DNA from 4 places in the Bradyrhizobium sp. LA6.8 genome. Region 2 is predicted to be linked to each of the others. Evidence: riboswitches for the same ligand, from Rfam matches in the RefSeq annotation. Region 2 holds a riboswitch; each other region holds the start of a gene.
What was found. A riboswitch is a leader RNA that binds a small molecule or an ion and turns the genes downstream of it on or off. The one in region 2 is predicted to bind cobalamin.
Positions count from the first base shown of each region.

Region 1: linked by a shared signal. The riboswitch ahead of ABIA90_RS00610 (TonB-dependent receptor) and the one ahead of ABIA90_RS01890 (TonB-dependent receptor) in region 2 are both predicted to bind cobalamin.
Region 3: linked by a shared signal. The riboswitch ahead of ABIA90_RS16030 (TonB-dependent receptor plug domain-containing protein) and the one ahead of ABIA90_RS01890 (TonB-dependent receptor) in region 2 are both predicted to bind cobalamin.
Region 4: linked by a shared signal. The riboswitch ahead of ABIA90_RS15990 (ribonucleoside-diphosphate reductase subunit alpha) and the one ahead of ABIA90_RS01890 (TonB-dependent receptor) in region 2 are both predicted to bind cobalamin.

Region 1 covers NZ_JBEPQQ010000001.1:139,824-143,025, reverse strand. The annotation lists gene ABIA90_RS00625 (efflux RND transporter periplasmic adaptor subunit) at 1-68, opposite strand, end outside; gene ABIA90_RS00620 (FixH family protein) at 153-545, opposite strand; gene ABIA90_RS00615 (hypothetical protein) at 648-1,013, opposite strand; cobalamin riboswitch at 1,246-1,453, shown strand; gene ABIA90_RS00610 (TonB-dependent receptor) at 1,579-3,202, shown strand, end outside.
Region 2 covers NZ_JBEPQQ010000001.1:455,502-458,703, forward strand. The annotation lists gene cobT (nicotinate-nucleotide--dimethylbenzimidazole phosphoribosyltransferase) at 1-976, shown strand, start outside; gene ABIA90_RS01885 (histidine phosphatase family protein) at 983-1,555, opposite strand; cobalamin riboswitch at 1,627-1,828, shown strand; gene ABIA90_RS01890 (TonB-dependent receptor) at 1,944-3,202, shown strand, end outside.
Region 3 covers NZ_JBEPQQ010000003.1:503,053-506,254, reverse strand. The annotation lists gene ABIA90_RS16055 (adenylate/guanylate cyclase domain-containing protein) at 1-270, shown strand, start outside; gene ABIA90_RS16050 (hypothetical protein) at 397-573, shown strand; gene ABIA90_RS16045 (hypothetical protein) at 726-938, shown strand; gene ABIA90_RS16040 (hypothetical protein) at 1,041-1,298, shown strand; gene ABIA90_RS16035 (hypothetical protein) at 1,416-1,637, shown strand; cobalamin riboswitch at 1,713-1,926, shown strand; gene ABIA90_RS16030 (TonB-dependent receptor plug domain-containing protein) at 2,041-3,202, shown strand, end outside.
Region 4 covers NZ_JBEPQQ010000003.1:493,156-496,357, reverse strand. The annotation lists gene ABIA90_RS16000 (RraA family protein) at 1-494, shown strand, start outside; gene ABIA90_RS15995 (nuclear transport factor 2 family protein) at 496-945, shown strand; cobalamin riboswitch at 1,333-1,550, shown strand; gene ABIA90_RS15990 (ribonucleoside-diphosphate reductase subunit alpha) at 1,673-3,202, shown strand, end outside.

The sequences.
Region 1 (3,202 bases), 320 kb from region 2:
CAGTAGTAGCCGGCCAGGACCAGGCCGCCGCCCAGCGCAAGTGCCGTCAGGAGACGCAGCGTTTTCATGTCGTGTATCCGCGCACCCGGGAGCGCGCGTCCGTGTGAAGGAAAAGGGGGAATGTCGGGCGCTGCCGGGCAGCGCCCGAACGCTCACTTGACCGCCGTGACGATCACCTTGCCGGTGACGGTCTCCGGTTCGCCCTGCACCTTCACGGACAGCGTCATCTGGTAGCGGCCGGCCATCGGCAGGTCCGTCTTGAAGGCGTACACACCCGGCTCCCTGGACGGCAGCGGCGCGACCGCCGACTCCATCTCGGCCATCCCGTCCGGAGCCATGTCGAGGCGGGTCTTGAAGATGACCGCGTCCGGTATCGGCTTGCCGGTCTGCTTGTTCGTCAAGCGAACGGCGAGCGTGACGTCTTCGCCCTTCTTCATCTGCGGAGTGACGGGCTCGAAGGCGTAGTCGCCCGCGCCCGCCATCGCGGCGGAAGCGGCAAGCGAAAGGGTGGCGGCGAGAGCCGCGGTGCTGATCTTGGAAAGCATTGTCCTGTCCTCATGAATTGATCTTTCGCCGTGGCGCGCGAAGCGCGCACGTCAGTCGTCGTCGCGAGCAGGCCTGCCGCTCGCGTCTCGGGCTTTGCGAGATCAGATTCGAGGAGGTCGGAAAGGAGGACTGGCGCCGCGGAAGGAAACGACCTGATCCGGGGGGATAGCCATCGTGCTGGCCATGACGGCGAGACGTTCGAACGCCACGGGCCTGACATCACCGAGCGCGATGATCCCACCGACGCAGCAGAAGCCCATCCCGCACTTGTAGCCGCCGCTATGGGAGCCCGTGCCCTTCATGTCGGGACAACAATCGTCCATCGACATGTCGGCGTCGCCGCTCATGTGCATGGCCGTCTGCATGCCATCCGACGACATTGCGAGGTTCGCCGCGGACGCGCCAACCGGCAGCATCGCCAGGGATATGGCGATGGCGACTGCCAGGATGGTACGGACGAACTGCATCAATATCGACTTGCCTTGTCGGGCCGGAACTCGGCCTCAGTAGCATATTCGGACACCAAAGGCAGTCATTGATCGTGGTCAAGCGTTCGTTACCCAGGCTCGCACGGAGGCCGGGTTGGACGTTTCGACGCAGCCCCCTCGGACTATCGTGCAAAACAGCAACACAAGGCCACCATCGACCGACCGGCCCGTCCAGCAGCCCGCGCGGATGTTGACGCGCTCATCCCCTGATGCCAGTTTCGTGATCGGTAGTGTCCGCAAGGACTCTTCAAGGGAATGCGGTGCGTCCACCTCAGTGGGCAATTCCGCGGCTGCCCCCGCAACTGTAGGCGGATAGCCGACGACCAAACGAACCACTGGAGCCCCGCTTGGGCCTCTGGGAAGGTGGTCGAAGGCGATGACCCGCGAGCCAGGAAACCTGCTGCCAGCCATGGTCACGCGCGAACGCATTGGGCGGGGTGCCCTGATGTCGGACAAGTAGCCGGTGCATCCGCCGCCTGGGGCGAAGGTGGATGACTAAGGCAACCGCGGTGACGGTTTGTTTGCGTCGCCGCAGAGCGTTGTTGTGCAAAATCTTCATTTCCGTGCTGGCGCAAGGCCAGCGTTATCGCGTGCTTTCCTGATTACTCTGCTCTCGTCGGTATCCTTGTCGTCCGCGGCGCTCGCGCAAAGCGCGGCGCAGGACAACCGCTCCCGGGAGGTCGGCCCGGTGATCGTGTCGCCGCCTGCGCCGCGACAGGCTCCTGCCGTCAGCCCCGGCACTCAGAAGCAGCGCGCGGCCCGGCGCGCCGCGGGACGCAATCGTGGCGCCCCTGCTGTCGCCGTTCCGGCCACGCAAGCTCCGAGCGGCCCGGTGCAGACGCCGCTCAACACGGCAGCCGTCACCGACGTCGTCTCCCGGCTCGGCATCACGGCGCGCGAGATGCCGGCGACCGTCGAGGTCATCAGTCAGCGGACGATGCAGGACCTGGGCATCCGGACCACGACCGACGTCGCCAAGGCTGCAGTCGGCGTCACCGGCGGCGATGCGCCAGGCGCGCCCGCCATCTTCTCGATGCGTGGCTTTTCCGGCGACCAGATCTCCACGCTCTACAACGGCATCCCGATCGGGCCGTCGACCATGACCGGCCGTCCCATGGACGTGGCTGGCCTCCAGCAGGTCGAGATCATCAAGGGACCGGACTCGCTGGTGGCGGGCCTCGGTGCGACCGGCGGCGCCATCAACTACGTGAACAAGGCGCCGCACACCGGACCAATCGTCAACGACGCCTTCACCTCCTACGATTCCTTCAACGGCTATCGCGCCGGTTACGGATCGGGCGGCAGCACGCTGATCAACGGCCTCGACTACCGCTTCGACATCAGCCATTTCAACAACAAGGGCTTTATCGACGACACCTATTCCAAGCTCAGCAACGTCTCGGGCCAGCTGAACTATCGCGTCAACGAGAACCTGAGGATCTGGGGCGCGACCGAATACAGGCAGGACAACGACCGCTTCTACTGGGGAACGCCGCTGGTGCCGGCGAACGCGCCGGGCATCGTGCCGACGTACGGCGTCGTCTCCGGCCTCTGGAGCAACTATTACCTCGGCGGCGGCACGCCGGTCCCGGTCACCATCGACGCGCGCACGCTGACCACGAACTACAACGTGCTCGACAATCACAGCGGCGCCAACGAGCTCTGGCTGCGCAGCGGCTTTCAATGGGACATCACCAACAACATCTCGCTGAAAAGCCAGGTCTATGGCTATGACGCCCACCGGCACTGGTTCAACAACGAGATCTCCTCGTTCGACCAGACCGTAGGCAATTTCGCAGGCGCGCAGAGCATCTACCGCGAGCGCCTGGCGCTCGATCACGCGCAGCGGCTCTACGGCAACATCACCGACCTCACCGTCAATTCCAACGTCGCCGGAATGGACAATCGCTTCGTCGCCACCGTGGCGGCGAGCAGCAACCAGTTCAACGTCTCGCAGGACACGCTGTTCTTCAATGACTACGTCAATCTCCTCAATCCGGACCGCGGCCTCTACGGCCCGCGCAGCGACGAGAAGATCTACACCCATCTCGACACCGCCTCGCTGTCGTTCGAGGACCGGCTCAAGCTGACCTCGACCTTCGCGCTGATCGGCGGCATCCGTTTTGAGAATATCGAGCTGTCGCGGACCCGCTTCGACGAGAATGGCC
Region 2 (3,202 bases):
GCAACTCACAAAACCGGCCGGCGCGCTCGGCCGGCTGGAGCAGCTTGCGGTCGAGCTTGCGGGCCTGCAGGCGACCGAGCAGCCGCGCGCCGCGCGAGTGCCGATCATCGTCTTCGCCGGCGATCACGGCATCGTCGCGCAGGGCGTGTCGGCCTATCCGCAAGGAGTGACCATCGCGATGATGGCGAATTTTGCCTCGGGCGGTGCCGCGATCTCGGTGCTGGCGCGTGAGCTTGGCTCAAACCTTGAGGTCGTCGACGCCGGTACGCTGGCACAGGAGGCGATGGCAGGAATCGTCACCGACAAGCCGCGCAGCGGCACGCGCGATTTCAGCGTGGAGGCCGCGCTCACTCCCACGGAGCTGGCATTCGCCTTTGAAGCCGGCCAGCGCGCAGTCGCGCGCGCGGCAGCCGGCAGGCCCGATCTCCTGATCTTCGGCGAGATGGGCATCGGCAATACCACGACGTCGGCCGCGATTGCGGCGAGCCTGCTCGGCATCAGCGCCGAGGAGATCGCGGGCAGCGGTACGGGCGTCGACGCGGCCGGCCGCGCGCACAAGGCGCGCGTGATCGACGCTGCGATCGCGCGTCACGGCGTTGCAGGTGCTTCGCCGGAAAAGATTCTGTGCGCCGTCGGCGGCCTCGAAATCGCGGCGATCTGCGGCGCCATCATTGCGGCTGCGCAAGCCCGCATTCCCGTGTTGATCGATGGCTTCATCGTATCCGTGGCGGCGCTGGCGGCGGTGCGGCTGAACCCGTCGTGCCAGCCATTCCTGCTGCCGTCGCATCAATCGGCGGAGCAGGGACATCGGCTGGTGCTGCGCGCGCTGAACGTGCAGCCGTTGATCAGCCTCGATCTCAGGCTCGGCGAAGGATCGGGGGCGGCCATCGCGCTGCCGCTGGTGCGGCTCGCGTGCAGCCTTCACAACGGCATGGCGACCTTCGCGCAGGCCAACGTGCCGGATCGCCCGGCCTGATCCAGCTCAAGCCGCGCGCTGATTGACCGCGACGACGCGCCAGCCGGTGGCGAGCCGGTCGATCCGGGTCAGTGACAACGGATCGATCACGAAGCGCAGGGCCGCTTGTGGTGTCAGATCCAGCGCAATGCAGAGCGCGGCGCGGATGGTGCCGGAGTGAACGACGAGCGTTGCCGAGCCGGCGCCGATTTGCGCGAGACCCAGCCGGACGCGCGCGACCTGATCCTCAAAACTTTCGCCGCCCGGCGGCCGACCGTGCGCCGGATCGCTCCAGAACTGCGCATAGGCCTCGCCGCCGGTCGCGGCGAGTTCGTCATGCCGCCGGCCGGTCCAGTCGCCAAAATCCTGCTCGCCAAATTCGGGCACCAACGCGGGTTCGAGTCCCAGCGCGCGCGCCGTCTCAACCGTACGTCGCGCCGGGCTCGCAAAGCTCGCAGCATCTGGCGGGAGCCTCCGCCGCAACGCCTCCAGTTGCACGCGATCGCCGAGATCGGCGGGCGCGTCGGCCGCATGGATCGTCCCTTTGACGCCGTCGACGGGCGCATGCCGTATCAGCCAGAGGAAGGTCTCGCCTTCCATGCCTATCTCCAAGGAAGTTGGTCACCGTGGTAATAACGTCGCACCGGCACATTGACTCTGTCTTGTCGGTAATCCTAGATGGCTTTGACGGTTTCCCCGAGTGGGGATGAAAAGGGAATGCGGTGCGGGGATTTTGTCCCCAATGCCGCGGCTGCCCCCGCAACTGTAAGCGGCGAATCTTGCGTCACGAGCCACTGGGTATCTCGGTCCCGGGAAGGCGATGCAAGGTACTGACCCGCGAGCCAGGAGACCTGCCGTCAGCCGTGGTCACACGCGAAGATGTCGGTCGGGGAGTACAGACATTCGGCTTCATCGGAAGGCTCAAAGGCCGAAGGTGGGACCTGGTTCGCTGTGACGTGCCACTGACGTCATACCGAGGTCCCGAACTGTGTCTTCCATTCGTCTTGTACGACCGCGTTGCTTCCTGCTCGCTTCCGCCGCGCTCACATCCTTTGCCGCCCTCGATCTGCCTGCCGCCATGGCGCAGCAGGCTCGTGAACCGCTGCCGCCGGTCGAGGTGTCGCCCGCCCAATCCCGCAAACCGGCAAAGCCGGCGGCCCGGGACGCGCAGAGCCCACGCCGCGCAGCATCGCGCAGGCCAGCGGCCGCATCGGCCGCGGCCAAGCCCGTCGTGCCGACCGCGGCGGCGCAGACGCCGCTCAACACCAATGTGGTTGCCGAGAGCGCCTCGCGCCTCGGCCTGACCGTGCAGGAGACACCCGCGACCGTCGAAGTCATCTCGGCCGCGACCATGCGGGAGCAGGGCTATCGCACCGTGTCGGAGGTTGCGCAGGGCGCGGTCGGTGTCACCTCGGGCGACAATCCGGCCGAGCCCGCGGCTTTCTCCATGCGTGGCTTCACCAACAGCCAGATCAACATGCTCTACAACGGCATCAAGATCGGTCCGCAGAACATGACCTCGCGGATCACGGATACGGCCAATCTCGCAGCCGTGGAATTTTTGAAAGGTCCGGCCTCGCTGATGTCGGGCGAAGGTGCCGCCGGTGGCGCAATCAACTTGATCACGAAGCAGCCACACACCGGGCCGATCCGGAATGAAGCTGACTTTTCCTGGGATTCGCTCAACTCGTTCGGCGTCCATTACGGCTCGGGCGGCAGCACCAATTTGCAGGGGCTCGACTACCGCTTCGACATCAGCCGCGCCTCGCTCAATGGCTTTGCCGACGACACCAATACCAAGACGTTGGATGTGTCTGGCCAGCTCAATTACCGCATCTCCGACAGCCTCAAGATCTGGGGCGCGATCGAGTACCGGGAAGATCGCTCGAAGGCCTATTGGGGCGCACCGCTGGTACCGATCGCCTTCAGCGGCTCGCATGCGACGAGCGGCATTGTTTCGGGCAATTACGTCTCGAACTTCAACAAAACGAATCTCGGTGCGATCACGATCGACGATCGTACCTTCAACACCAATTACAACGTTCTCGACAACCGCAACGTGGCACAAGAGGTGTGGCTGCGCGGCGGCTTCGAACTGAAGCTGGCGCCTGACCTGACGCTGAAGAGCCAAGCCTATGCCTATGGCGCGGAGCGTACCTGGTTCAACAACGAGATCGAGGCTTTCAATGCCAGTACGGGCCTGCCCAACTCGAACATGGTCGATCGCGAGCGCTTCTATGTTGCACA
Region 3 (3,202 bases), on a different contig from region 2:
GGCCAAAGCGCATCGCAGGCCATTTTCGAGGTGATGAGCAAGGCGCACGGGCTCAGCGTCCCGCAGGAGAGCCTGCGCGCGCGCTACGCCGAAGGCCTCGCCGCCTACCGCGCGCAGCGCTTCGACGAGGCTCGCGCCGCGTTCAATGCAGCGCTCGAAGCCGTGCCCGGCGACGGTCCCTCGCGCACGCTGCTCGGCCGCATCGCGCAGTTCGAGGCCAATCCGCCGGACGCAGCTTGGGATGGCGCCTGGCGGCTGGAGCAGAAATAGCCGTCCTTGCCGGGCCGGCACCGCCCTTGCTGGAAAAAACGTTTCTACTCGATAACGATGTTCGCCGTGACCTATTTCTCAGGCTTAGGTTTGACGTCCCTTGTGGCGTTTGATGGGGACACGCCGATGACAGAACTTCATGACAGGCTGGAACGGTTCGAGACGCTCACCGCCGAATGCGAGCTGATTGCCAAGCTCGCCACCGACAGCACCAAGCGCGAGTTCTATCTGAGACTCTCGGAGCAGTATCGTCAGCTGGCGGTGGATATGCGGAAGGCGATCGCGACCAAGGCCGCGGCCTGACGCCGCCTGCAATCCGTTCTTAATGTTTGGCGCGCATCCTTTGAGGATGCGAGCGTCGCGATCATGATTGCTCGCATTGGGAATGCCGAGGTCCGTTGCGGTGCAGCGCATCTCGCTGACGTCGCTTTGCCGCTCCTCACCAGGGCAATCCCATGCGCCTTCTCGCAGTCCTCATCTTCGCGCTCATGACGGCCGCCTGCAACCAGGAGCAGGACATCACCGGCTCGACCCCGGTCTGTGCGATGCGGAACTACAGCTCCTACAATCCCCGCGACATGAACCAGTGCGTTGCCGCCTGCAAGGCGTGCGACCACGGCAACACCGTCACCTGCACCACGTCATGCACCCTCAAGGGTGCCCACTGAGCGGCGGCGCTGGCTGGAGCTAGCGCTGAGGGTGCTCGGGCACCGGAACGATTCACATGGGTTAGTCATTGAAGCGGCAGGCAGGACGCGGAGTCCTATGGAATGGGTATGCTCGATCCCGGTCGGTTCCTGGTGTCGTGCTCGCATTGCGATGCATGGCCGATGGCGGCCAACGTCAAACGTTCGAGCTGGTCGGCGTCGCCGCACGAGGTCCGCTTCGTATGCCCGCGCTGTCGCCGCGAGGAGACCGCCATCATCTCGGCCTCCGGTGAGCTGACCCCGATCCGGCGCATCGACGCTCCGCTGCGCGACGTCACCGCGGCCTGGGCTCAGGCCCAGCGGCCAAGAGGGCGGGCGTAGCCCGCCCGTCACAGGACCAAGAGGGGGGCGTAGTCAACGCCTTGCGCGGTCCGTTTTTGGAACCCGGCCTACGCCGACGCGTTTCCGCTCCGACATCAACGCATCGAGGCCCTGCGAATGATCAACGAGCATTTCGACACCCGCACCCGGATCAACATGAAGCTGGCGCTGGATCGGGTCTGCCGCAATCGCCCGGTCGGAGAGGACCATTGCTTTCGCAGGTCCGTTGCCGAGAACATCATCCGCTGCGCGCTCACAGGCCGCACCGGCATCGGCCAGCTCGTCGATGCCGGCGAGCGGGCGATGATCAGGACGCGTTCGGAGCGGGAGCCGGCCTGATTGCGCCGGCTCAATCTCCGGTGCGGCGCTCTGACCGTGATGCAACCGGCCGATTGACTCTTCGCTTGCCCGCCCCGTAGATTGGCCGGTGACGGTTCTCCTCACGGAGATCAAAAGGGAACGTGGTGCGAGGTTTTCCCGATACCGGGATATTCTCAACGCCACGGCTGCCCCCGCAACTGTAAGCGGTGAATCTTTCGTCATATGCCACTGGGAATCTCGGTCCTGGGAAGGCGACGTAAGGTAACGACCCGCGAGCCAGGAGACCTGCCGTCAGCCGTGGTCACACGCGAAGATGTCGGTCGGGGAGTACAGACATTAGCTTCACCGGAGCAATCGAACGCTCCGCCGTGAAACCTCGTTCGCTGTGACGTGCCACTGACGTCATACCGAGGTTACAAGAGTGTCCCGTATTGTCTTTGCCGCCAGGCGCTTCCGCGCCGGCGTTGTCGCGTTCGTTTCCCTGTATTCGCTCGATCTGACCATGGCCCAGGCCCAGCAGTCGGCATCGCCCGATCTGCTGCCGCCGGTCGAGGTCGCGCCGACCGAGCGTCCGGCCAAGCCGCGAGCCGCGCGGCCTGCGCCCGACCAGCCCGAGCAGCGGCGCGTCGCTCGGCTGCCGAAGCCCGGGCCGGTGCCGGCGTCGCCCCCGGTTGCCGGGGTATCCGCGGCCAACCTGTTTCCGACGGTCGTCGTCAGTCCGACGGGCGTTGTCACTCCGACCAATCTGGTTGCGAGCTCGGTGACGGTTCTGACCGCCAGAGACATCGAGCGCGATCAGCGCCGGACCGCATCCGATGCGCTGAGCGCGGTTCCTGGCCTGAACCTCGTGCAGACCGGCGGTCCGGGCGGACAGACGTCGATCTTCATGCGCGGAACGAATTCCAACCACACCAAGGTCCTGATCGACGGCATCGATGTCAGCGATCCCAGCAACCCGAACCGTTCGTTTGATTTCGGCCAGTTGCTCACCTCCGACATTCAGCAGATCGAAGTCCTGCGCGGTCCGCAGGGCGGTCTCTACGGCGCAGACGCGCTGGGTGGCGTGATCTCCATCGTGACGAAGAAGGGCGACGGTCCCGCCCGCGCCACCGGCTCGGTCGAGGGAGGCTCGTTCGGAGCGTTCAATCAAACTGCAGGTCTGAGCGGTTCACAGGACCACTTCAACTATGCCTTCAACGTCGCGCATTTCCACGCGAACGACGTGCCTGTGACGCCGGTCGAATTGCTCCCGCCGGGGCAGAAGGCGATCGGCAACTATTACGACAACATGACCTATTCGACGAAGCTTGGCGCCGAATTGAGCGAAAACATGACGCTCAACGGCGTCGCGCGGTACACCGACGCCACCCTGCGCTTTACCGGAGACACCTTCGATCCCGTCACATCCGCGAGCTTTCCCGCGGCCGCGCAAAGCACGCAGACGGTGCACCAGCTCTTCACGCGCGGGGAGGCGGTCTGGTCCGCTCTCGACGACCGGATGAAAAGCTATTTCGGCGTCAACTACACCAATCACTGGAACTACAACATCTCGCCCGGCAACGCGATGGCCACGATCACGACCG
Region 4 (3,202 bases), on a different contig from region 2:
GCCATGTCCTGGTGATCGACAGCCGTAACGATCCGCGCGCGGCCTCCGCGGGCGCTATGCTGCCGACGCGGATGAAGGTGCGGGGCGCCGCGGCCATTGTCACTGATGGCGCGTTTCGTGACGGCCAGGAGCTGGCGCGGCTCGATTTCCCCGCCTATGCCCGGCAGGTCACGGCATCGACGCGGTTGTCGTATCATCGCGTCGCGGATCTGAATATTCCGATCGCCTGCGCCGACGTGGCGGTCTACCCGGGCGACATCATCGTCGGTGACGGTGACGGTATCACGGTCGTGCCACGGCATTTGGCCGCCGAAATGGCCGACCTCTGCGAGAGGCGGGACCAGCTCGAGAAGTACCTGTCGTATCGTATCAGTGCCGGCGAGCCGCTCTACGGCGTCTATCCGCCCACACTCGCCGTGCGCGCCGACTTTGAGGCCTGGAAAAAGGCCGGTGCGGATCCGGCGCGGGCCACGACGATCCGGGCGGGAGCCTGACATGAGCAAGACATCGCCCGCCGCCATGGAGGCGACGATCCGTCGCTATTTCGACGCCTGCAACGCCGCCGACTACGATGCCTTGATGGCCTGCTTCACGGCGGACGCGGTTCACTACTTCCCGCCCGGCTTGCCGGACATTCCATGGCGTGGCGCCGATACCATCGCGCGCAAATGGATCTGGTGCGTCGAGAATCTCGGGTCGCAATGGACGATCGAAAAGATTCTTTGCTCGTCGGCGTCGCCGGAAGCCGTGATCGAATGGACGCACTGGAAGCGCAAGCAGGGCACGGCGCTTCGCGGCGACGAATGGTACGCGTTCGAAGGGGCGAGCGGACGCATCAAGGAGATCAGGGCTTATTATGCGGCGCCCGCCGATCCCTCGGCCCGGATCTGCGAGCTCGTCGATTTCGACTATCGCGATCGCGGCTATCACCTTTCGTCCGAATAGCGTCGGGCGGCCACGCCGTTCCTTAGCGGCGAGGGCGCCTTCACCGCCGTCATGGTGACGCGCATCGGGCTGACCAGCGCGGTCTGGCTCGCCGGCCAGCGATGCGCCCCGTGTAGCGAAACGAGGACCTTTGCGGCGAAGCACCTCGGTGCGATCAGGGCGAAAATTGCGGAGCTGCGTGTGCTGGAAGCGACAGTGGCGTCGCTGGTGAACAGCTGCGAGGCGACATGCAGCGGCAGCGTCGCGCCGGGCTGTGTGATCCTGCAATCGGGCCGTGGGTCACGCAGCGCGCCAGGCTGAAGAGCGATCCAAGTGCGAATTCCCGCATTCCACAGGGAACAGGGCTCATGACCCGCAACGAATCGTTGACACCCGGCTGCATATGTCACCACATGTGGGCGTCACGGTTCCGCTGGATCGCAAGATTTAGTGGCTAAGAGGGAAGCCGGTGAACCGCGCGAGAGCGTGGAATTCCGGCGCTGCCCCCGCAACTGTCAGCAGCGAGCTGCTTCCGAACAATCGTCACTGGTGCCTTTCGCACCGGGAAGACGGGAAGTGGGCGACGACCTGCGAGCCAGGAGACCTGCCGCGACAATCTGAACGTCCACGGGCGGGGTGTCCGGCGGTCGCTTGCATGCACCGCCCGGCAACTCCGCTGCCGGCGTTTCTGCAGCGTCCTTCCTTACAGCCCCGCTTAAACACAACGCGCGCATCACGGGGCCCTTTGATGTCACTGAATCTGCACGACGCGGACACCGCTTCCGCACCTATCGTTCATTTGCGTCCACAATCGCTTGCGCCTGCTTCGAGCGAGCCGGCCATGCAGATCATCCGCCGCAATGGAAAAGTCTCGCCGTTCGATTCCGCCAAGATCGCGGTCGCCATGACCAAGGCTTTCCTTGCGGTCGAAGGCACCAGCGCGGTCGCCTCACGCCGCGTCCATGAGAGCGTGGAGCAGCTGACGGCCGAAGTCGTCGCTGCGCTGATGCGGCGGGCAGGCGAGGGACGCACCTTCCATATCGAGGACGTGCAGGACCAGGTCGAACTCGCCTTGATGCGGAGCGAGCACCACAAGGTCGCACGCGCCTATGTGCTGTACCGCGAGGAGCGGTCGCGGCAGCGCGCCGAGGAGGCGGCCGCGGAAGCGACGCCCGCTGTCGCGCCGGCACTTCATGTCACGCTCGCCGACGGTTCGCGCGTTGGTCTCGACACCAAGCGGCTCGCGCTGATTATCGGCGAAGCCTGCGCCGGTCTCGACGGCGTCTCCGCAGCACCCGTGCTCACCGAGACCACCCGCAATCTCTACGACGGCATCAGCCAGGACGAACTGGCGCTGGCCTCGATCATGGCCGCGCGCACGCTGGTCGAGCAGGAGCCGAATTACGCCTATGTCAGCGCGCGCCTGCTGCTCGACAAGCTGCGCGGCGAGGTGCTGTCCTATGTCCATGCCGTGCCGACCTTCGCCTCGCAGGCCGATATGGCTGTGCGCTATGCCGAATATTTCCCGGCCTATGTGAAGACCGGCATCGCTGCCGAACTGCTCGATCCTGAACTGGCCCGCTTCGACCTCGGCCGGATCGCGGCTGCACTCAAGCCCGAGCGCGACCTGAACTTCCAGTTCCTCGGCCTCCAGACGCTGTACGACCGCTACTTCCTGCACGTCCGCGGCAAGCGGATCGAACTGCCGCAAGCCTTCTTCATGCGCGTCGCGATGGGTCTTGCGGTTCGCGAGATCGACCGAGAGGCCAAGGCGATCGAGTTCTACGATCTGCTGTCATCGTTCGACTTCATGGCCTCGACGCCGACGCTGTTCAATTCGGGTACGCTGCGTCCGCAATTGTCGTCCTGTTTTCTCACGACAGTCTCGGACGACCTCGACGGCATCTTCAAGTCGATCAAGGACAACGCGCTGCTGGCAAAATATTCCGGCGGCCTCGGCAACGACTGGACGCCGGTCCGTGGTCTCGGCGCCCACATCAAGGGCACCAACGGCGAGAGCCAGGGCATTATTCCGTTCCTGAAGGTTGCCAACGACACCGCGATTGCCGTCAACCAGGGCGGCAAGCGCAAGGGCGCGGTCTGCGCCTATCTGGAAACCTGGCACGTCGACATCGAGGAGTTCCTCGACCTGCGCAAGAACACCGGCGACGACCGCCGCCGTACCCACGACATGAACACCGCCAATTGGGTGCCGGACCTGTTCATGCAGCGGGTCGAGGGCGATGGCGAGTGGACGCTGTTCTCGCCGGACGAGACG